3 regions of the Arthrobacter sp. 7Tela_A1 genome follow, and region 1 is predicted to be linked to each of the others. Evidence: riboswitches for the same ligand, from Rfam matches in the RefSeq annotation. Region 1 holds a riboswitch; each other region holds the start of a gene.
The links. Region 1 has a riboswitch for S-adenosylmethionine ahead of TVB01_RS13710 (hypothetical protein). Riboswitches for the same ligand answer to the same signal wherever they lie in the genome.
Positions count from the first base shown of each region.

Region 2: another riboswitch for S-adenosylmethionine. It lies ahead of TVB01_RS13905 (methionine ABC transporter ATP-binding protein); the one in region 1 lies ahead of TVB01_RS13710 (hypothetical protein).
Region 3: another riboswitch for S-adenosylmethionine. It lies ahead of TVB01_RS15435 (flavin reductase family protein); the one in region 1 lies ahead of TVB01_RS13710 (hypothetical protein).

Region 1 covers NZ_JAXIOO010000038.1:726-7,870, reverse strand. Annotated here, with positions in the region: gene TVB01_RS13730 (enoyl-CoA hydratase/isomerase family protein) at 1-763, shown strand, start outside; gene TVB01_RS13725 (3-hydroxyacyl-CoA dehydrogenase family protein) at 760-1,608, shown strand; gene TVB01_RS13720 (hypothetical protein) at 1,671-2,270, opposite strand; gene TVB01_RS13715 (MerR family transcriptional regulator) at 2,327-3,130, opposite strand; gene TVB01_RS13710 (hypothetical protein) at 3,176-3,562, opposite strand; SAM riboswitch class IV at 3,580-3,712, opposite strand; gene TVB01_RS13705 (SGNH/GDSL hydrolase family protein) at 3,781-4,728, opposite strand; gene paaZ (phenylacetic acid degradation bifunctional protein PaaZ) at 4,989-7,073, shown strand.
Region 2 covers NZ_JAXIOO010000039.1:1,827-8,971, reverse strand. Annotated here, with positions in the region: gene TVB01_RS13920 (acyl-CoA dehydrogenase family protein) at 1-183, opposite strand, end outside; gene TVB01_RS13915 (LLM class flavin-dependent oxidoreductase) at 180-1,604, opposite strand; gene TVB01_RS13910 (methionine ABC transporter permease) at 1,632-2,297, opposite strand; gene TVB01_RS13905 (methionine ABC transporter ATP-binding protein) at 2,290-3,081, opposite strand; SAM riboswitch class I at 3,178-3,280, opposite strand; gene TVB01_RS13900 (hypothetical protein) at 3,440-4,009, shown strand; gene TVB01_RS13895 (CoA-binding protein) at 4,006-4,422, opposite strand; gene TVB01_RS13890 (alpha/beta fold hydrolase) at 4,506-5,279, opposite strand; gene TVB01_RS13885 (TetR/AcrR family transcriptional regulator) at 5,432-6,133, shown strand; gene TVB01_RS13880 (SDR family NAD(P)-dependent oxidoreductase) at 6,117-6,866, shown strand; gene TVB01_RS13875 (hypothetical protein) at 6,921-7,145, opposite strand, start outside.
Region 3 covers NZ_JAXIOO010000051.1:14,285-21,429, forward strand. Annotated here, with positions in the region: gene TVB01_RS15425 (APC family permease) at 1-459, opposite strand, end outside; gene aspS (aspartate--tRNA ligase) at 587-2,371, shown strand; gene TVB01_RS15435 (flavin reductase family protein) at 2,601-3,107, opposite strand; SAM riboswitch class IV at 3,153-3,272, opposite strand; gene TVB01_RS15440 (MFS transporter) at 3,376-4,599, opposite strand; gene TVB01_RS15445 (PhzF family phenazine biosynthesis protein) at 4,672-5,508, shown strand; gene TVB01_RS15450 (replication-associated recombination protein A) at 5,624-7,027, shown strand.

The sequences.
Region 1 (7,145 bases):
GGACTTCGCGGAAGTCTCCGCGCACTTCACCACGCTCAAGGTCACCATCGGGGAAGACCGCATCTCAGCGGTCCTGAACCGGCCCGAGGTCCGCAACGCCATCGACCAGGCCATGGTCGACGAGCTGCATGCCCTCTGCGCCGAGCTCGAGAACAACCCGAAGATCCTGATCCTCTCCGGCACCGACGGAATCTTCGCTTCCGGCGCGGACATCGCGCAGCTGCGTGAACGCCGCCGCGAGGACGCCCTGCGCGGGATCAACTCGACGATCTTCCACCGCATCGCCAAGCTGCCCATGCCGGTCATCGCCGCGCTGGACGGCTACGCGCTGGGCGGGGGAGCGGAGCTGGCCTTCGCCGCCGACTTCAGGATTGCCACTCCGACCGTGAAGATCGGCAACCCGGAAACGTCGCTCGGCATTATGGCCGCAGCCGGCGCCACCTGGCGGCTGAAGGAACTCGTCGGGGAACCGCTGGCCAAGGAAATCCTCCTGGCCGGACGGATCCTGAACGCCGAGGAGGCCCTGGCAGCCCGCCTGGTCACCGAGATTCACGACGCGGCAAACTTGATGGACGCGGCCAACGCCCTGGCCGACCGGATCGCCAAGCAGGACCCGCTGGCCGTCCGCATCACCAAGTCCGTGTTCCACGCGCCCGCCGAGGCGCACCCCGTGATCGACACCCTCGCCCAGGGCATCCTCTTCGAGTCCGAGGCGAAGTTCGACCGCATGCAGGCATTCCTGGAAAGGAAGAAAAAGAAATGACAGTTCCCTCCAAGGTCGGTGTTCTCGGCGGCGGCCGCATGGGCGCGGGCATTGCCCACGCCTTCTGCACCGCCGGTGCTGCCGTCGTCGTCGTGGAGCGCGATGAGCAGGCGGCAAGCGCGGCGTACGAGCGCGTTGCCTCCAACCTCGCCAAGAGCGTTGAGCGCGGCACCACGGACGAGACCCTCGATGCCCTGGTTGCCCGGCTCAGCGTCTCCACCGACTATGCCGACTTTGCCGGCTCAGGCCTGGTCGTCGAGGCAGTTCCGGAAGACTTCGCCCTGAAGGCTGCCGCGCTGGCCGCTGTGGAGGAGCAGCTGGGCGACGACGCCTGGCTGGCCTCGAACACGTCCTCGCTGTCCGTTTCGGAGCTGGCCGATAAGCTGCGGCGTCCGGAGCGGTTCTGCGGACTGCACTTCTTCAACCCCGTTCCCGCGTCCACCCTCATCGAGGTGGTCCTGGGCAAGCAGACGTCCGAAGAGCTCGCTGAGGCCGCCCGGACCTGGGTGGCAGACCTGGGTAAGACGCCCGTCGTCGTCAATGACGCTCCCGGTTTCGCCAGCTCACGCCTGGGTGTGGCCATTGCCCTGGAAGCGATGCGCATGGTCGAAGAAGGCGTTGCCTCTGCCGAGGACATCGACGCTGCCATGGTCCTGGGCTACAAACACCCGACCGGCCCGCTGAAGACCACGGACATCGTGGGGCTGGATGTACGCCTCGGCATCGCCGAGTACCTGGCGTCCACGCTCGGCCCCCGTTTCGAGCCGCCGCAGATCCTCCGGGACAAGGTGGCCCGCGGAGAGCTTGGCCGCAAGACCGGCAAGGGCTTCTTCGACTGGAGCTAGGTTGCCCTGAGCAGCAGCCCGCCTGCTTCGCCCCTTAGGGCGGGGGATGCGGGCTGCGGCCGTTAACGCCGCTGTTCGGTTTCCGCCGGCGGGGGAGACTGCGGGTGGGCGGCGTCAATGCCGGCAAACCAGCCCGGTGCCCGGCCGCCCTGTGGGGGCTGCAGGGTTGCGGCGTCACAACCGCTGGTCTGCAGCAGCCAGGAAACCAGGGAGTTTGAGTTCCACATGTCGCCACCGGGCATCTTCGCACCCCACACCGTCAGGGGCACCTGGGGCACCCGGGCAAGCAGGGCATCGGCCCCGGCAGCGTCCAGGTTGAACACGAGGGGCGGTTCCGGCGCAAAGGCGAGGTCCGGTATGACCCCGTTCGGCCAGCACCGCACCTCATACCGGAACAGCCTGAGCCGTCCGAGGAACCGGAGTCCCACCGGTCCCGTGGCCACGATTCCGCGCGGCCCGGTGCCCTGGCCCCACGCTGGGGTCATTTCAATCGCATAGCGGGAACCGCGCGCGGTGACTTCCAGTGCTGCGTGGAACAGGGGCCGGGGACGGCGCCGCTCGCGCAGCGCGCGCCAGAGCTCCCACCAGCGGCTGGTGTGGACCACCACGCGGCCCCCGGCACCAACCGGGAGCCACCACAACCGCACCTGTGCTGTGTCCATGCGGCTCCTTCCCCGAAACCAACGTGCCTCAGGCCTGACCGCCGCGGCTGGGCAGCCTACGCCCTGGCGACGGGCTGCTGCAGCTCAGTGACCCAGTCAGCCTGGTCCTCGGACTCCGACCTCAGATACACCTCCCGGCACGGACCCGAGGGGGTGAGGCCGCGGGCAATGATCTCAGCGTGGACCGCCTGCCAGCTCCCGCCGATGCCGTCCATGGCGCCAAGGTGGATTCCGCAGATGGCTGCCGGAACGCTGGGCAGCTCAACTGCTTCGGCGCCGTCGGGGACCGGGCCTGAGCCGGCAAAACCGGCGGTAATCCGCATGCCGTCCTCGCCCATGTCGTACTGCGCGACCGGAACGCCGGCGGGAGCCTCCGCTGGTGAGAGCAGCCCTGCGACGGCATCAAACAATGGTCCGACGACGCCGGGTACCTCCGGCTGTTCTGCCACCACCGCGGTGCGGGCAATCAGGCGGAGCGCAGGAAGGGGTTTTTCAATGATCTCGATCTGGGCCATGTGCATTTCCTTTTCGATGAGGTGGAGCCTGCGCTCAACGTCAATGAGCCGTGCAGCAGCTATCCGTGCCTCCTCCGCGACCTCTGCCTGCCTCAGGCGCAGCAGCGCGGCGATCCGCTCCGAGTCCACGCCGGAGTCGAGCAGCGCGGAGATATCCTCCAGGCCGAACCCCAGGGAACGGAGGGCGACGATCCGGTGCAGCCGCTCGAGCTGAGCGGGATCGTAGGAACGGTAGCCGCTGAACTCATCCACGTGGGCGGGAACGAGCAGTCCGGCGGTGTCCCAGTGCCGCAGCATGCGGTGGGTAACCTGGCCGATCTGCGCGAACGCTCCGATGGATAACATGCTCCAGTTCTCCTGCCTTCCACAGTGTCAGGGTCAAGTATTGCCCTACGCGGAATCGCTGTCCTGCATCCTCAGATCATGTCGCGGAACCCGTCCCCGGCAGGGAGCCGCCCGCTCGGTAGTGGCCAAGTAGAAAAAAGAACTCCGGTTGCGGCCTTCGAAGGCGCCCCGGACCATCAGGGACGAATACCGGGGGCACCACTGGGGCTGCCCTGGGCTGGTCGCGAGGGCTTCGGCGAGCAGCGGAACATCGTGGTGCCACATGAGCTGCTGCTGCCCGGCGAGGACCAGGTAAATCAGGTCCAGCTCCGGATCGGCGTGGACTTCGACGTCGATCCAGTCCTCGTAGCGGTTGAGCCGCCCGCCGTGGATCCAATGGATCTTGTGGCCGGGGGCAAAGGCGGTGCAGCGCGGGTCACTGGAGGGAATCACAGCGTGTCCTTCGAAAGAGAGTGTCCTTGCCCGCTCCGGTTGGACGCGGGCCGCTTCGTCATCCGAACCACCCGCCGAACAGTGGGGTTGGTGCATGGCCAGTCGGAGCTTTTCCGCACCGGGAAGGTGCGGAGGCCATGTCTCGTGAAGCAATGATCACGTTAGCAGGTGCGGGTGACATCCGTCCCGGGCAGCGTCTTCTTTCGGAAGGACGAGGGTTACCGCCGGCCGCGGCAGTGGTCCTTCCCATGCCCCAGATGGACATCTGCGGTGATGGCCGCCAGATAGCCTTCGCGGTAGCCGGTGGCATTCGGGTGCAGCGGAAACTCGCCGCCCAGGGTGATCCAGGGATCGGCGGACCCCACGCCGTGCCCGGCGAACTCATCCGTGACATCCACGAAGGTTTCTCCGCGCTGTACCTGTCCGGCCAGCACCGCGTTCAGCGCATCCGTTCCCTGGTTGAACAGCGCCACCGCCTCCGGGCTCAGCGGTCCCGCGGGTCCGGCCTCGAACAGATATGGATAACCGACGAGGACCAGTTCCGCCCGCGGTGCGGATTGACGAACCTGGCGGAGGGATTCCTGCAGCTGCGCCGTAAGGGTGGTCTGCGCGTAGGCGGTCGCACTCGCTATGGCGGGGGCGCAGGTCTCCGGCAGCACCGGACCGATACAGGCCTGGACGATGGCACCGAATTGAACGTCATTGCCGCCAATCGTGACGGTGACCAAGTCGGTGCCGCGGTTGAGGGAACCATCCGCGCGCAGGGCGGCGATCTGCTCCGGCAGGTCCACGGGTCCGGCGGGGGCACCCGGGGGAGTGCTCGACGCCGTCGCGCCGGCACACGTCACATCCGCCTCCCGATCCACCCGGCGAAGGGCATCCAGCAGGGCCGGGTACCCCTCTGCAGTGCGGCCGCAGGCATCGAGGAGCGGCCCGCCGCCAAAACCCGACGCGTAGGAGTCACCCAGGGCAACGTAATCCACTTCTCCGCCGCGGCCCCGGTCCCTGTCCCAGCCGCGGTCCCAGCCGCGGTCCCACCCGTGGTGGTGTCCGCGGTCCTGTCCGCCGGCAGCCGCCGGAGCGGCTACGCCGCCCGCAGCCAGGCCCATTCCGAGAAACAGCAACAAGCCTGCCTTCGCCCAGCCGCGCATGGGGTTACGGTTCATCGTCGTACCTTCCGTCGTCGTCCGGGCCCACGGTAGCCCCGGCGCGGACAGGAGCAAACACGTGGTGTGGCAGCCGGCGCAGCGGCGAGTCAAAAAGCCGGATCCGGGGCATTGCATAGTGTGCCGCAGGGCACTCTCATGTAGGCTGGATTCATTACCGACCGTCCGGTCAGTTATCGCTGTGTCCGGTGGAAGCCGCAGCCAGCGGAACTCGCCCGGTCAGGAAAACAAACGTCCAGTATCGAAAGGGTCCGTCAAAGATGACCTCAACCGCCATAGACGTGCAAGTCGTCCCCAGCTTCGTCCAGGACGAGTGGTGGACCCCGGAAAGCGCCGCCGCCAACCCAGCCGAGGTCCGGGACGCCAGCACCGGTGAAATCCTCGCCCTGGTGTCGACCGACGGACTGGACATTGCAGCCGCCGTGGAGCACGGCCGCACCGTGGGCCACCGCGGACTGGCCGGCCTCACCTTCCACCAGCGTTCGCTGAAGCTGAAGGAACTGGCCCAGTACCTCAACGGCCGCCGCAAGGAACTTTACGAAATCTCCGCCCGCACCGGCGCCACCAAGATCGACTCCCTGGTGGACATCGACGGCGGCATCGGCGTGCTCTTCACCTTCGGTTCCAAGGGCCGCCGCGAACTGCCCAACTCCACGGTCGTCATCGACGGTGCAGCCGAGGTCCTTTCCAAGGACGGCTCCTTCATCGGCGAGCACGTCTACACCTCGATCCCCGGCGTCGCCGTGCAGATCAACGCTTTCAACTTCCCGGTCTGGGGCATGCTCGAGAAGTTCGCTCCTGCGTTCATCGCCGGTGTTCCCACCATCGTGAAGCCCGCAACGCCCACCGGCTACCTCTCCGAAGCCGCCGTGCGCATGATGATCGAATCCGGGATCCTCCCGGCAGGTTCGCTGCAGCTGATCTCCGGCTCCGCCCGGGACCTGCTGGACCATTTGGACTACCGGGACATGGTCTCCTTCACTGGTTCGGCGTCGACCGCCAACAAGCTGAAGAACCACCCCAATGTCATTGAAGGCGGGGTGCGCTTCACGAGCGAAACCGACTCGCTGAACGCCTCCATCCTCGGTCCGGACGCCGTTCCCGGCACGCCGGAATTTGATGCGTACGTAAAATCGCTGGTCACGGAAATGACCGTCAAGGCCGGCCAGAAGTGCACCTCGATCCGCCGCGCCATCGTGCCCAAGGCGCTGGTGAACGACGTCGTTGCGGCCGCCGCCAAGCGCATCGAAGAGCGCGTTGTGCTCGGTGACCCGCGGGCCGAGGGCGTCACCATGGGTGCCCTGGCGTCCGTGGAGCAGCGCGACGGCGTCCGCTCCTCCGTCCAGGCCCTGCTCGACGCCGGCGCGAAGATCGCCTTCGGCTCCCTCGACGCTCCGGAGAGCGTCCAGGCAGACGGCAGCCGCGGCGTCGCTGAAGACGGTGCCTTCATGGCTCCCGTGCTGCTGACCTGGGATGATCCCAACGCGGAAGCACTGCACTCCGTTGAGGCCTTCGGTCCGGTCGCCTCGGTGGTCGGCTACGAGGACACGAACGACGCGGTGCGCCTGGCAGCACTCGGCGGCGGCTCGCTCGTGGCCACGGTCTGCAGCAACGATCCGCAGACCGTTCGCGAACTGGTTTCCGGAATCGCCGGCCACCACGGCCGCGTGCACGTGCTGAACCGGGAAACTGCCCGTACCTCCACCGGTCACGGCTCGCCCGTGCCGCACCTGGTCCACGGCGGTCCCGGCCGCGCCGGCGGCGGCGAGGAGCTCGGCGGCATCCGCGCCGTCAAGCACCACATGCAGCGCACCGCCATCCAGGGTTCGCCGAACATGCTGACCGCGATCACCGGAGTCTGGCACACCGGTGCCGACCAGAACTTCGATGAGACGCACCCCTTCCGCAAGGACCTCTCGACGCTGAAGGTCGGCGACGCCATGGCCTCGGAACTGCGCGAGGTCACGCTCGAGGACATCACCGCGTTCGCGAACAGCACCGGCGACACGTTCTACGCCCACACCAACCAGGACGCTGCCGAAGCGAACCCGTTCTTCCCGGGCATAGTGGCGCACGGCTACCTGCTGCTCTCCTGGGGTGCCGGATTGTTCGTGGAGCCCGCTCCGGGACCGGTACTGGCCAACTACGGCCTGGAGAACCTGCGCTTCATCACTCCGGTGGCTGCCGGCGACTCCATCCGGGTCACCCTCACGGCGAAGAAGATCACGCCGCGTGAAACCGACGAGTACGGCGAGGTTGCCTGGGACGCCGTCCTGCACAACCAGAACGATGAGATCGTCGCCACCTACGACGTGCTGACCCTCGTGGAGAAGAAGCGCGCCTAGCACTTCCCCTCCCATCGCCGAGAGGCCAGTTACGGCTCGTTTGGAGCTCCAAACAAGCCGTAACTGGCCTCT
Region 2 (7,145 bases), on a different contig from region 1:
GGTCAACGGCAGCAGCCCTGACCTGCGCAGGATTTCCACCTCGGTGAACGGCGGCTTGTTCGCGGCGTCGCGTTCCAAAGCGTCAGCGGCAAGAATGGCGGCGACCTCGTCTGCGACGTCGAACCAGCGCTGCGCCTCTGCTGGCACCGTGTGTCCGTAACGGGTGAGCAGGCTGGCGGTCATCGGGTGGCTCCTGAAGCTGCAAGGGTGTTGTCGGGTGTAAAGGCCCCGCGAAAAGCGGCGGCCCGGTGGCGTTCGTTGAGGAGCGGGCCGGCTCCGAAGAGCTTCTCCCTTAGCGTGCCGGGGGCGTATTCGCTTTGGGCCAGGCCCCGGCGGCGCAGCTCGGGCAGCACACCGTCAATGAAGTCCGTGTAGGAGCCGGGCAGGATCGCGTTAATGATGTTGATCCCGTCCACTCCTGCGTCCTGCCAGCGTTCAAGCTCGTCGGCGATCTGTTCCGGGGTGCCGGTGACCTGCTGTGCCTCGGTGCGGTAGCGGGCCACGTCGGCCAGGGTCGGGTTGCCGCCGGGCGTGGAGTCGATGATGGCCTGCAGCACACCCCGGCCGCCTTCGGTCTGCACCTCCCCCAGCGGAGTGTCCAGCTCCAGGCCGCCGAGGTCGATGCCCAGGCCGCCGCCGATGTGCGCGATTACGGCATCCAGGTCCAGGTATTCGTCCAGTTCGGCCTTCTTGCGCTGCGCTTCTGCTTCGGTTCCGCCCACTACGAAGGACAGCCCGGTGAAGACCTTGATGTCATCTGGAAGCCGCCCGGCCTCGGCGGCGCGGGCACGGACCCCGGCGGCAACCTTCGCTGCATGGGAGGGGTTGGGCGCGAAGATGAACGTGGCTTCGGCGTTGGCGGCCGCGAACTGCTGTCCGCGGCCGGAGCTGCCGGCCTGGAAGAGCACGGGCGTGCGCTGCGGGGAGGGAGAGCTCAGGTGCGGGCCGTCGATCGAATACCGCTCACCGCGGTGATGGATCTTGTGGACCTTGTCCGGATCGGCGTGGACGCCGCTGGCCTTGTCCTGGACCAGGGCGCCGTCGTCCCAGGATCCTTCCCAGAGCTTGTACACGGCGTCGGTGTATTCATCCGCCCAGTCATAGCGGCGGTCGTGCCCGGCCAGCCCGTCACCGTTGAAGTTGCGGTGCGCGTTCTCCAGCACGGAGGTGACGATGTTCCAGCCGGCACGGCCGCCGGAGAGGTGGTCCAGCGTGGACAGCTGCCGGGCGAACTGGAACGGATGGCTCTGGACAACGGAGGACGTCGCCGCCAGCCCAATGTTCCGGGTGGCGCCGGACAGTGCTGCGAGCAGCAGCAGCGGATCGTTGGCCGGCACCTGCAGCCCGCGGCGCACATGGGAGGCCCAGCCGCCGTCGTGGTTTCCGTACAGGCCCACGACGTCGGCGAAGAACAGGGCGTCGAACTTCGCGTCTTCGAGCTGCCGGGCAAGGTCTGTCCAGAAGGACAATTCGTTGAAGCGGTGCTGTTCGGCGTCAGGGTGGCGCCACTGGCCGCCGCGGATGTGGCTGGTGGTGTTCATCAGGAAGGCGTTCAACAGCAGGCGGGGCCGGGGCCCGGAAAAACGGGTACTTGGAGTGCTCATGGAGGAAACTTTCGGTAGGAGGGGAAGCTAGAGGCGCTTGTCAGCGCGGCGGGAGAACCAGGAGCCGCCCAGCTGCACGGCCTGGACCAGCAGGACCATCAGCACAATCGCGGTGAGCATCAGCCCGGTTTCGTAGCGGTAGTAGCCGTACCGGATGGCAAAGTCACCGATTCCGCCGCCGCCCACCAGTCCGGCCATGGCGGAGTAGGAGATGAAGCTGACGGTCATGATGGTGACGGAGCTGATCAGGGCCGGACGCGCTTCGACCAGCAGGACGTCGCGAACGATTTGCCCGCGGGTGGCGCCCATGGACCGGGCGGCCTCCACCACGCCGCCGCCCAGAGCGGTGATGTTCTGCTCCACGAACCGGGCAAAGTAGGGGATGGCGTTGATGGTCAGCGGCACGATGACGGCCGCGGTGCCGATGGTGGTTCCCACCACGAAGCGGGTGAAGGGGATGATCGCGATCAGCAGGATCAGGAACGGAAAGGAACGCACCAGGTTCACCAGAGAGTCCAGGACCCGGTGCAGCCGCGGTTTGTGCCCCAGCCCGTCCGGCCCCAGGGCGTAGAGCAGCACGCCCAGCGGGGTGCCGATCAGCACCGCCAGCGGGATCGCGACCAGCAGCATGGTGCCGGTCTGCCCCAGTGCGGCGAGCAGTTCCGGCCAGACTTCGGCAATGCGCTCAAGCAACGCGGGCTCCTTCCCGGCGCGCAGCCCGGTCCAGGGAGATTTCGTCAGAGATCAGGTACCGTCCGATCGAGGTGGCCGGCGTGAACCCTGGCCGGGCCAGCTCCGTGAGCGCGAACTGCTCCACGACCCGGCCTTCCTCCATGACGGCCACGTTGTCCGCTATGGCTTTGATGACGTTCATTTCGTGCGTCACCACCACGATCGTGATGCCGAACCGCGCGTTGACGTCGCTGAGGTACTGCAGCACGGACGCGGTGGTGCGGGGGTCGACGGCGGAGGTCGGCTCATCGCACAGCAGCACCTTGGGCCGGGTGGCCAGGGCACGGGCTATGGCAACCCGCTGCTTCTGACCACCGGAGAGCTTCGCCGGGTACGTCCGCGCTTTCTCCGACAGGTCGACGACGGCGAGCGCCTCCAGTGCGCGGGCCCTGCGTTCGGCAGCGTTCTTCACTCCCGCGAACTTGAGCGAGAGCTCCACGTTCTGCGCGGCTGTGCGGTTATTCAGCAGGTTGAAGTGCTGGAAGATCATCCCGATCTCATGCCGTGCGGCGCGCAGCTCGGCATCGGCCAGAGCTGTCAGGTCCGTTCCGTCCACCAGGACCCGGCCCGAGGCGGGACGTTCCAGGAGGTTGATGTTGCGCAGCAGCGTGGATTTACCCGCACCGGAAAACCCGATGATGCCCTGGATGCTGCCTTTGGGGATGTCCAGGGACACGTTGTCCACGGCGGTGAAACTGGATCCGCCGGTGTCAAAAACGGTCGAAACATTCTCGATCCGGATCATGCTCTCCTCCTTCAGGTTGTGAAGGTGCGCGCCGCGGAGTCCACGGCTTCAGCGCGCCGAGGCACGTTTGAAGGGGACCAAAAGATAGCGGGTGCTTCTCCATCGGTCCTGGCGGTAGCACCCCTCTGCTCCGTATGAATTACGGAAGGGGTTGCTGCGGCGTCACGGAGCCAGGTCTCTCAGCCGCTCTGGATGGTTACGGGTTCATGCTGTCCGCTGGCGAGAGCCCGCGCAATGTTGTGACCGCATATGACGCAGTGCGTCCGGGCGTGACGTGCACCACCTGGGTCGCCAAGAGTTTTCCCACGTACGGCGCGGGCTGGGGCCTGCAGCATCTTCGTCGGGCAGGATGGAAGGCGTGATTCCGACGCAGCGCCCGCCGCTTTCCACCGATCTCAGCGAAACGGAGTACCTCCGCTGGTATTGGCTGAAGGAGGAATTGCAGGCCTTCGCCCGGGCAAACGGCCTCAGCGCCGCAGGCTCAAAGGCCACTGTCAGCTCACGCGTCGCGGCTTGCCTGGCTGGACGGTCCCTGGCGGAAGCGCCCGGCCGCCCGCCGCGCCGGCCGGCGCCGCTGGTCCCGCCGCTGACGATCCATACGGTGGTTCCTGCCGGACATCCGTGCAGCCAGGTGCTCCGGGAGTTCTTCGTCAACGCACTGGGACCCGGTTTCCGGTTTGATGCGCCCATGCGGGCGTTCTTCGCGGCCAATGACGGCACTGCGACGCTGGCCGCGGCCCTGGACCACTGGCATGCCACCCGATCCGCCGCCGCCCGGCCAATCGGGCCTCAGTTTGAGCTCAACCGGTTCTCCCGGGACTGGCATGCCTCCCACCCCGGCGGCACCCGGGACCAGATGCTCGCGGCGTGGAAAAGCCACCGTTCACTGCCGGTGGACCTGCGCCCGACAGGTCCGGCTCAGTCCTAGAGCCCGAAGCGTCCCGCTTCAATAACGGGGCAGGTATCCATGACGACGTCGAGCCCCGCTTCGGCGGCGCGCTGGGCGGCCGCCTCATCCACGACGCCGAGCTGCAGCCAGACGGCTTTGGCTCCAACCTCGATGGCCTGGTCCACAATGTCCCCGACCCGGGATGAATTCACGAAACAGTCGACGACGTCGATCTGGCCCGGGATCTCAGCCAGCCTGGTGTATCCCTTGTTGCCGAAGACGTCGTCGCCGGCCAGGTTCACCGGGACGATCTCCATCCCCAGCGAGTCCTGGACGAATTTGGAAACACCCACCGCGGGCCGCAGCGGATTATTCGAGAGACCCACCACTGCCCAGCGTCCTTTGGATGAGAGCAGGCGGGATATAACCTCGGGATCATTGCGGTGTGCCATTCTGGCCCTCCCTCCGGTTGGAACTCAACGGGTCTTCAGCGTACGCGCCGTCCTGCGACGGGTCGATCCGGCGTCCGCGGCCCCTAATCCAGGAAATCGCTGACTGCCTCGGCAAGCACTGCATCGTCCAGTCCGTGCCAGGATCCCTCAAGCAGCTGGAAGGACCCTTCCGGAAGGATTTCCGCCGTCTCGCGGGCCCAGGCCTGCAGCCGGGCATCGCTGCCGCTGCTGGCCAGCACCAGGACCGGAACATGAATGCCCGTGAGGGCTTGGATGTCGGTTTCCAGCATGAGGGTGAGGTCGTAGGAGATGGTGTGCGCCGCCGGCTCGAAAGGTGAGGGTTCGGATTGCTCGATGATTTCCTCCGGGACACCGATGGACTCCTGGAAGAGGCGCACGGCCCCCGCCCGGTCCTCGGCGTCGATCAGGGCTTCAAGCTGCGGGCGGATGTCGGGCCCGGCAGCACCCTCCTGAGAGAGCGGCGGTTCGACGGCAATGACGCTGGAGACAACGGCTGACTCCGAAGCGGCGCGGAGGGCAAGGATCGCTCCCGAGGAGGTTCCCAGAAGGTCCGCCGATCCACCCGCTGCCTGCACGACAGCCAGCAGGTCATCCACCTCGGATTCGGGGGTGTATTCCTCTCCGTCCCCGCTTTCGCCCTTGCCCCTGCGGTCATACGTGTAGACGGTGTGGCCCTCTGCCAGCAGTTCGGCAACGCCGGCCAGGCCGGAGGAGGTCCGGTCCATCATGACGGGATCCACCACCACCAGCGGCGGACCCTGGCCGTGACGTTCCCAGGCGATGGGCGTTCCGTCCGCGGACAGCACGCGCCCCGATGCGTCAGCTGCTGGATCCATGGGATTCTCCTTCGCTGGTGCGGGCCGCCGTCGGCCCTGCCTCCACCGTAGGAGCGGGTACAGGCTGGGTCAATGCTCCGGAAGATAGGGTCGCCAAGCGCTCGGGCGGACCTTGAGGTATACACTGTAAACACGCTAGGGAAGGGACGGCCGTGCCCCACAAGCAGCCACTGAACGCTGCCGCCATCACGGAAGCTGCTGTCCGGATTGCCGACGCCGACGGTCTGGACGGCGTCTCAATGCGCCGGGTCGCAGCCGAGTTCGGGGTCTCCGCAATGGCACTCTACCGCCATGTGGCTGACCGCCGTACCCTTCTGCTGCTCATGGCCGACGCCGCCGCCCGCGACTATGAACTGTTCCCCGCCCCGAACACCGCCTGGCAGCAGATGCTCCAGCACATGGCCGATGCCCAGTGGCGGGCATTCCAGGCACATCCGTGGCTGCTGCGCATCATCCTGACGCCGCGGCGGCTGGTGAACGTGGCAACGCCCGGGGAGATCGAACTGCTGCTCTCCCGGCTGAGGCAAGCAGGACTGACCAGCGAGCAGGGGTTCGATTGCCTGCTGGGTGTTTCCGCCGCCGTCATCGGCACCGCTTCCATTACCGCTGCAGCTCTCACGGGCCCCGAACGCACCGGAACGGAACGCGACCAGCGGTGGGGTGACGACGCCGTCGCCTCCTACCCGCAGGCCTCCGGTTTCCGGGACCAGGGCATCAGCTATGCCGCGTCGCGCCGTTCCTTGGACTTCCTCGTGGCGAACTTCATCGCCGGGGTTGAACAGTCCCTCACCCACCTGCCGGATTCCGGAAGGACACCGGCTCTACGGAAGGAAGATCATGCAACTGCAAGGTAAGACCGCGATCATCACGGGCGGCGCCGGAGGGATCGGGCAGGGAATCGTCCGCCGCTTCCTGGCCGAAGGAGCCAAGGTTGCCGTCGTCGACATTGATCAGGCTCAGGGAGACAAGCTCCTGGCCGAACTCGATGGCCAGGGCGAGGTCATTTTCATTGCCAAGGATATTTCCAAGGAGGAGAGCACCAAGGAGATTGTGGCGGAGACTGTGGAGCGCCTCGGCGGCCTGCATGTCCTGGTCAACAACGCCCATGCGTCCAAGCAGGCTCCGATCATGGAGACCACGCAGGAGATGTGGGACCTGTCCTTCAACACCGGGACCATGGCCACGTTCCACCTGATGCGCGCCGCCTATCCCGAGCTGAAGAAGACCGGCGGAAGCATCATCAACTTCGCCTCCGGTGCGGGCATGAAGGGCCTTCCCAACCAGGTCACCTACGCCGCCGCGAAGGAAGCCATCCGCGCCATTTCACGCACGGCGGCCAATGAATGGGCGAAGGACGGCATCCGCGTCAACGTGGTCTCCCCGATCGCGCTCACGCCGGGCATCGCCCAGTGGAGCCAGGCGTTCCCGGAGGCGTTCCAGGAAGTGGTGGACGGCATTCCCCTGGGCCGACTGGGTGATCCGGAGACGGACATCGCTCCGATCGTGGTGTTCCTGGCCAGCGAACAGTCCCAGTACATGACCGGCCAGACGCTGATGGCCGACGGCGGCTCGATCAAGATCTACTAGGTCCTGCCCGAAAGGAAGCGGCGGCCGCGTGCCGCCGCTTCCACCATGTCCGGACTAGAGCTCCGCTGCCACCGCGTTCAGCACCTCGGTGACGTCGGCCTTGCCCTGTCCGTAGTCGAAGATGGTGGTCGGAACGTGGGGTGTGCTGGTAGCCACAACCCGTGCGGTTGCAGCGTCCACGGGCTCGAAGGTGAGCACAATGTTTTCGCCGAACGTCTTCCAGGTGGTTCCCGCCACCAGCTCTGCCCGCTCCTGCCAGATCCCGGTCACGGTCATCCG
Region 3 (7,145 bases), on a different contig from region 1:
AATGAACCGGGACACCCAGTCGCTGCGGGTGGCGCCGGCCAGGTTAAGCAGCGCCGTCACCGTGACCGCGCCTATTGCCACCGCCACGCCATAGTCCGGCAGCAGGTAGGCGCCCAGCATCAGCGCCGCCACTGCAGCTGCCGCCAGCCGGGAACACAGGAAGATCCATCCGGTGACGAAAGCCGCAGTCGGACCCAGGATGACCCGCGCCGCCCGGGTACCGCCGTCGTCGTAATTGGCCTGGCCCTCATCCAGCGCCGCGCTGATCTGGAAAATCGCCACGGCGCACGCATAGGCGACGACGGCGGCGATCGCCAGAGGCAACGCCAGCGGGCCGCCGTCCGCAGCCACGGCCGCGGGGAAGACGACGAAGACTCCGGCGCCCACGATGGATCCGATGCCGGCAGTCGTCGCGTCGAAGCCGCCCAGCGGGCGGTGCATGGCAGCGTTGCCGGACACTCATCCTCCGATCAGTCTGCCCTTGGCCGGGAACAGAAGGTATCACCGGTAAACTCAAAGAAGATCTCTACTCACAATGGGCGGAAACAGGTGGTTTCCGCAACCAATCGAAGTTGAAAGGACTGCTGTGCTGCGCACACATGCCCTTGGTTCCCTGAGGGCCGAGCATATTGGACAGACCGTCACCCTGGCCGGCTGGGTAGCCCGCCGCCGGGACCACGGAGGCGTGGCCTTCCTCGACCTGCGTGATGCCTCCGGCGTTGCCCAGGTTGTTGTCCGTGAAGAGGATGTCTTCCACGGCCTGCGCAACGAGTACGTCCTGCAGATCACCGGCAAGGTGGAGCGCCGCCCCGAAGGCAACGAGAACCCCGCGCTGGCCACCGGCGAGGTGGAGGTCATTGCGGACGACGTCGTCATCCTGAACACCTCCGATCCGCTGCCGTTCCAGATTGACGAGCACGTGGAGGTCGGCGAGGAAGCCCGCCTGAAGCACCGCTACCTGGACCTGCGCCGCCCGGCCCCCGCCGCTGCCATGCGCCTGCGCTCGGAAGCCAACCGGGTGGCCCGCGAACTGCTCCACGACGAGGGCTTCGTTGAAATCGAAACCCCGACCCTGACGCGTTCGACGCCGGAAGGCGCCCGCGACTTTGTGGTCCCGGCACGCCTGGCCCCGGGTTCCTGGTATGCGCTGCCGCAGTCCCCGCAGCTGTTCAAGCAGCTGCTGCAGGTGGGCGGCTTCGAGAAGTACTACCAGATTGCCCGCTGCTACCGCGACGAAGACTTCCGCGCTGACCGCCAGCCGGAGTTCACACAGCTGGACATCGAAGCCAGCTTCGTGGAAGAGAACGACATCATTGCCCTCGGCGAGCAGATCGTGAAGGCGCTGTGGAAGCTGATCGGCGTCGAGATCCAGACCCCGATCGCCCGGATGACCTACGCCGACGCCATGGCACGCTACGGCTCGGACAAGCCGGACCTGCGCTTCGGCTTGGAACTGACTGAGCTCACCGAGTTCTTCAAGGACACCACCTTCCGTGTCTTCCAGGCACCGTACGTCGGCGCCGTCGTGATGCCGGGCGGTGCCTCGCAGGCCCGCCGCACGCTGGATGCCTGGCAGGAATGGGCCAAGCAGCGCGGTGCCAAGGGCCTGGCCTATGTGCTGGTCCAGGAAGACGGCACCCTCACCGGTCCGGTCGCCAAGAACCTCACCGACTTCGAGCGCGAGAACCTGGCCGAGAAGGTCGGCGCCAAGCCCGGCGACTGCATCTTCTTCGCCGCCGGCGACGCGTCCTCCGCACGGGCCCTGCTCGGTGCGGCCCGCGTGGAAATTGGCCACCGCACCGGCCTGATCGATCCCAAGGACTGGGCCTTCGTCTGGATCGTTGACGCCCCGATGTTCGAGCCCGCCGCCGCGGCCGTTGCCGCCGGTGACGTTGCCGCAGGCGAAGGCGAGTGGACTGCCGTGCACCACGCCTTCACCTCGCCGAAGCCCGAGTTTGTGGACACCTTTGACACGGATCCCGGCTCGGCCCTGGCCTACGCCTACGACATCGTGTGCAACGGCAACGAGATTGGCGGCGGTTCCATCCGTATCCACCGCCGCGACGTGCAGGAACGCGTGTTCAAGGTCATGGGCATCTCCGAGGAGACCGCCCAGGAGCAGTTCGGCTTCCTGCTCGAAGGCTTCAAGTACGGCGCTCCGCCGCACGGCGGCATCGCCTTCGGGTGGGACCGCGTGGTGGCCCTGCTGGCCGGTGCCGACTCCATCCGCGACGTCATCGCCTTCCCGAAGTCCGGCGGCGGCTACGATCCGCTGACCTCCGCTCCGGCGCCGATCAGCGCCCAGCAGCGCAAGGAAGCCGGCGTGGACTTCAAGCCGGAGAAGAAGCAGGAGAAGCCCGCAGAGGCTTAACTGCAGCTAACAGTGCCCGGCCACCGAAGGGTGTGCCGGGCACTGTGCTTTCGGAGTCCGTACTGGAACTCATCCAGCACGCCCTCCCGTCCCAGGATTTGCGGGGGAGTGGCCCCGGCGGAAGACCGGAACGGGTTTCCAGGCTGGACAGACTCCTGTGAGCCGCTGTGTGCTTCATGAGTTTGCGCGGGCTCGATGAGTCCATATGGGTTCGATGAGTTTCCGCCGGTCAGGCGAAGGCAGGAACCGCCAGATTGCGGAACGCCGAACCGTGGAAGACGAGTGGCTCATGGGCATCCCCGTGGGTGGAATAGCCATGGACCCGGAGCAGCACTACGGCGTGGTCCCCGGCCGGGACCTCGTTCTCCACCGACGTCTCCAGCCAGAGCGCTGCCTCGTCGAGGAACAGGGCACCGGAAGCGGCGTCGTGCAGGTCGAGTCCGGCAAAGCGGTCGCCGTCGCGGGAAGCGATCTGGCGGCAGACGCCGTCGTGCCCGGAACCCAGGACGGAGACTCCGATGCGCCCCGCCTGCTTCAGCACCGGCCAGGTCCGGGAGGTGTTCTGCACGGCGAACATCACCAGCGGCGGGTCCATGGACACCCCTACGGTGAAGGACGAGGCGACGATCCCCTGGGGAACGCCGTCGACCACGGCACACAGCGCGGCAATACCTGACGGAAAACGGCCAAAGGCACGGCGGAGTGCCGCCGGCTGAAAATCGGTTTCAAGAGACATGGGGATCCTTCGCCTGACGCATCTCCGTGCTGGGCAGCAGCGAAGGTGCTGTACTTGCGGCACCGGGAAATCCGCCGGAGCCGCCGAATCGTCACCTGGAGCACCCCGCTACGGCGAGAGGGTTGCCGTCCAGCCGGCCAGGGCCTGTGGCTGGAACTCTTGATTCTGTCCACCAATCTAGGGGCGCGGCATGGCGGGTGCAAACCCGGGGTGCACGGCGTACATACGCCGCAACAGTTCGTAACGGGGTGTCTTGGGAGTGCGGCCGTTATTCCGGCAGCAGCTCCCGGGGTGTGTTCGCCGTGTCCGGACCGGGACGGTCCCGGACGCCCATCTTCGCCAGCGCCAGCGGTCCCAGCACGCTTCCGGCCAGCAGGATGGCAGCGAAGACCAGGCAGGCGGCCTGCCAGGAGTCCCCGGCGTACAGGAAGCCCGCGAGCAGCGAACCAACGGCTGCGCCGAGCAGACCCGCGTTTCCGAGAATGCTCATCGCCCGGCCGAGGAGGCGCGGGTTCAGCTCGGCGGCTACCTCCCCGTACATCGGCAGCAACAGCGCCCAGGAAACGCACGTGAGTACCCAGAGCGCCGCTATGGCCAGGGGTGCTGGGGAGAAGGCGAGTCCGGCCGCCGTCAGCGCCGAGGCGATGCTCGCTGTGACGTAGCCCGTGCGGCGTCCGTACCGCTGCACGAACCGGTGCAGCATCCGCGGCAGCATGGTGAGCACTATCCCGCCGGGGAGATACACCAGCGCGATCTGGTAGACCTCAAGCCCAAATGCTCCCTGCAGGTGCAGCAGGAGCAGCAGGCCGACGCCGGCTTCGGCCACGGCTGTTCCTCCGGCGACAAACAGCAGGGGAGCCATCCGGACCACATCGCCGCGGTAGCTCCGCGGTGGATGCAGCGAGTCCCGAACCGGCCCGGAACCGTCTTCCGGCGACGTCGGACGCCTGCGCGGAGCGCAAAGCAGCACCACGGCGGCGGCGGTACAGGCGAGGGCGAGGGCACCCAGGACTCCGGCAAATCCGACGGCGGGCAGCAGCACCATCGCCGGCACCCAGAAAAACCAGGAACCAAATGCTTCGGAGGAGAGCAGGCCCGCCATGGAACCTGAATCACGGTCCAGGTACTCTGCGGCAAGGGCGCGGACCGACACCCAGAAGAGGGCCCCGCCCACACCGCCCAGGATCGCCGCACCGAAGGCAACGGACAAGGAACCGGCCAGTGCGTAGCCAAGGCAGCTCACGGCATAGAGCGCAGCGCCGGAGGCCGCGGTGACGGTCCTCGGCCGCTTATCCGCCAGCCAGCCCGCTGCCGGGCGGGCGGCGACCGACACAAGGAGCTCGGCCGCAACCAGGATCCCGATCGCTTCCGCGCCGATCCCCAGTTCGCTGCCGGCCCACAGCGGAACCAGGAAATCGAGGATCTCCGCGGACCCGCCAAGCAGCACGGCAGCAGTTCCGGCCGCTTTCCTCCCGGCGGGCACTCTGTTCATGCGCCGATCCTAGCCAGCCACGGACACGGTGATGGGGAAGGTGCCGGCCGGGCGAGCCATTACAGTGTCCGCATGAGACAACGCTGGTTTAAACAGGTAGACGTCTTCGGCAACAAGCCGTACCAGGGCAACCCGCTGGCCGTGGTGCTGGACGGGGAGGGCCTCGACGACGAACAGATGCAGCAGTTTGCCCGCTGGACGAACCTCTCCGAAACCACCTTCATCCTGCCTGCCACGCAGGACGAGGCAGACTACCGGGTCCGGATCTTCACTCCCGGAGGCGAAATTCCTTTTGCCGGGCACCCCACCCTGGGCACCTGCCACGCCTGGACGGAAGCCGGAAACACCCCGATGAAGCCGGGGCTCGTGGTCCAGGAGTGCGGAATCGGCCTGGTTCCGCTCCGGGTCAACGCCGGCCTCGCGGCGTTCGCGGCGCCCCGCCTGATCCGCACCGGACCCGTGGAGGAGGACATCCTGGCCAAGGTCACAGCCGCCCTGGGCCTGCAGCCGGACCAGGTGAAGGGCCACCAGTGGGTGGATAACGGCCCGGGCTGGCTGGGACTGCTGCTCCCTGACGCCGAAACGGTGCTGTCGCTGACGCCGGACCATGCCGCCATTGGCGGCCTCCGGGTGGGGGTCATTGGCCCGCAGCCCGAATCGGCGGAAACGGACTTCGAGGTCCGCGCCTTCGCGCCCGGCCTGGGTGTGTCGGAGGACCCGGTCACGGGCAGCCTCAACGCCGGCCTGGCGCAGTGGCTGATCGGGCAGGGGATCGCGGAGGAGCGCTACACCATCACGCAGGGCACGGCCGTCCACCGGTCCGGCCTGGTGCGGGTGTTCACCAGGGAGGGCCGGATCTGGATTGGCGGCGAGTCGGTCACCTGCATTGACGGCTCCGTTACCCTGTAATCCCTCATCGAGATGGCAGAAACTGCACGTATGAACGCTCAAACGGGCAGTTTCTGTTATCTCGTGGGGGAGGGATGCGGAGTCGAGCGTCAGGGGGCACGGGTAGCCTTGAAGCGTGAATGACTTGTTCAGCAGCGATGAGGACCAGGACCCCGCAGGCGGCGGCGACGCGGCCGGGGAACGGGACGACGACGGCGCCCGGCAGCGCCCGCGCAGCCCCCTGGCCGTGCGGATGCGTCCCCGCAGCCTGGATGAGGTGGTGGGCCAGCAGCACCTGCTCACCCCCGGTTCACCGCTGCGGACCCTTGCCGAAGCGCCGCAGGGCGGACCGGCGGGCCCGTCCTCGGTCATGCTCTGGGGCCCTCCGGGCACTGGAAAGACGACGCTTGCCCACGTGGTTGCCCGCGGCCCGGGCCGCAAGTTCGTGGAGCTCTCGGCGATCACCTCCGGCGTGAAGGACGTGCGCCGGGTCATGGATGAGGCACTGACGTCCCGGGACCTGCACGGTGTCACAACCGTGCTCTTCCTCGACGAGATCCACCGCTTCAACAAGGCGCAGCAGGATGCGCTGCTGCCCGGGGTGGAGAACCGCTGGGTGGTCCTGATCGCCGCGACCACGGAGAACCCGTCCTTCTCCGTTGTCTCTCCGCTGCTCTCCCGGTCCCTGCTCCTGACGCTGAAACCGCTCACCGAAGAAGACATTGCGGGCCTGCTGGTCCGCGCCGTCAAGGATGAACGCGGCCTCGCCGGCCGGGTGGAGCTCAGCGACGAAGCACTCGAGCACCTGGTCCGCCTCGCGGCCGGGGACGCTAGGCGCGGTCTGACCGCGCTGGAAGCCGCCGCCGGCGTCGCCTATTCCGAACGTGATCCGGACGTGGAAATCCCTGCCGTCCTTCTTGAACACGCCGAACAGGCCCTGGACGTCGCGGCCCTGCGCTATGACCGCGCGGGGGACCAGCACTACGACGTCACCAGTGCCTTCATCAAGTCGCTGCGGGGATCCGACGTCGACGCCGCCCTGCACTACCTGGCCAAGATGCTCGAAGCGGGGGAGGACCCGCGGTTCATCTCCCGAAGGCTCATGATCTCGGCGGCAGAAGACGTGGGCATGGCGGACCCGACGGCGCTGCAGACCGCCGTAGCGGCAGCCCAGGCCGTGCAGATGATCGGCATGCCCGAGGGCCGGCTGATCCTTGCCGAGGCCGTGGTGCACATTGCCACGGCGCCGAAGTCCAATGCGTCCTATAAAGCCATCGGCGCCGCAACGGCGGACGTGCGGGCCGGCTACGGCACGGGCGTTCCGCCGCACCTGCGCGACGCACACTATCCCGGGGCCAAGCAGCTCGGGCACGGCAAGGGCTACATCTATTCGCATGACCAGCCGCACGGCGTGGCGACACAGCAGTACGCTCCGGACGACCTGGTGGGCAAGGACTACTATCAGCCCACAGCCAACGGCGCCGAGCGGGACATCTCTGCCCGGCTGGAGCGGCTGCGCGGGATCATCCGCGGCAAGTAGGCGGGGCCCTTCCGCGGCGCACCGCCCATGTGCAGGCTCCAGCGGCAGGCCCCTGCGTGCTAGGATTGATGGTTGACTGGCAAGCGCAACGCCGGAACTCCCCACCACGACACCGGAT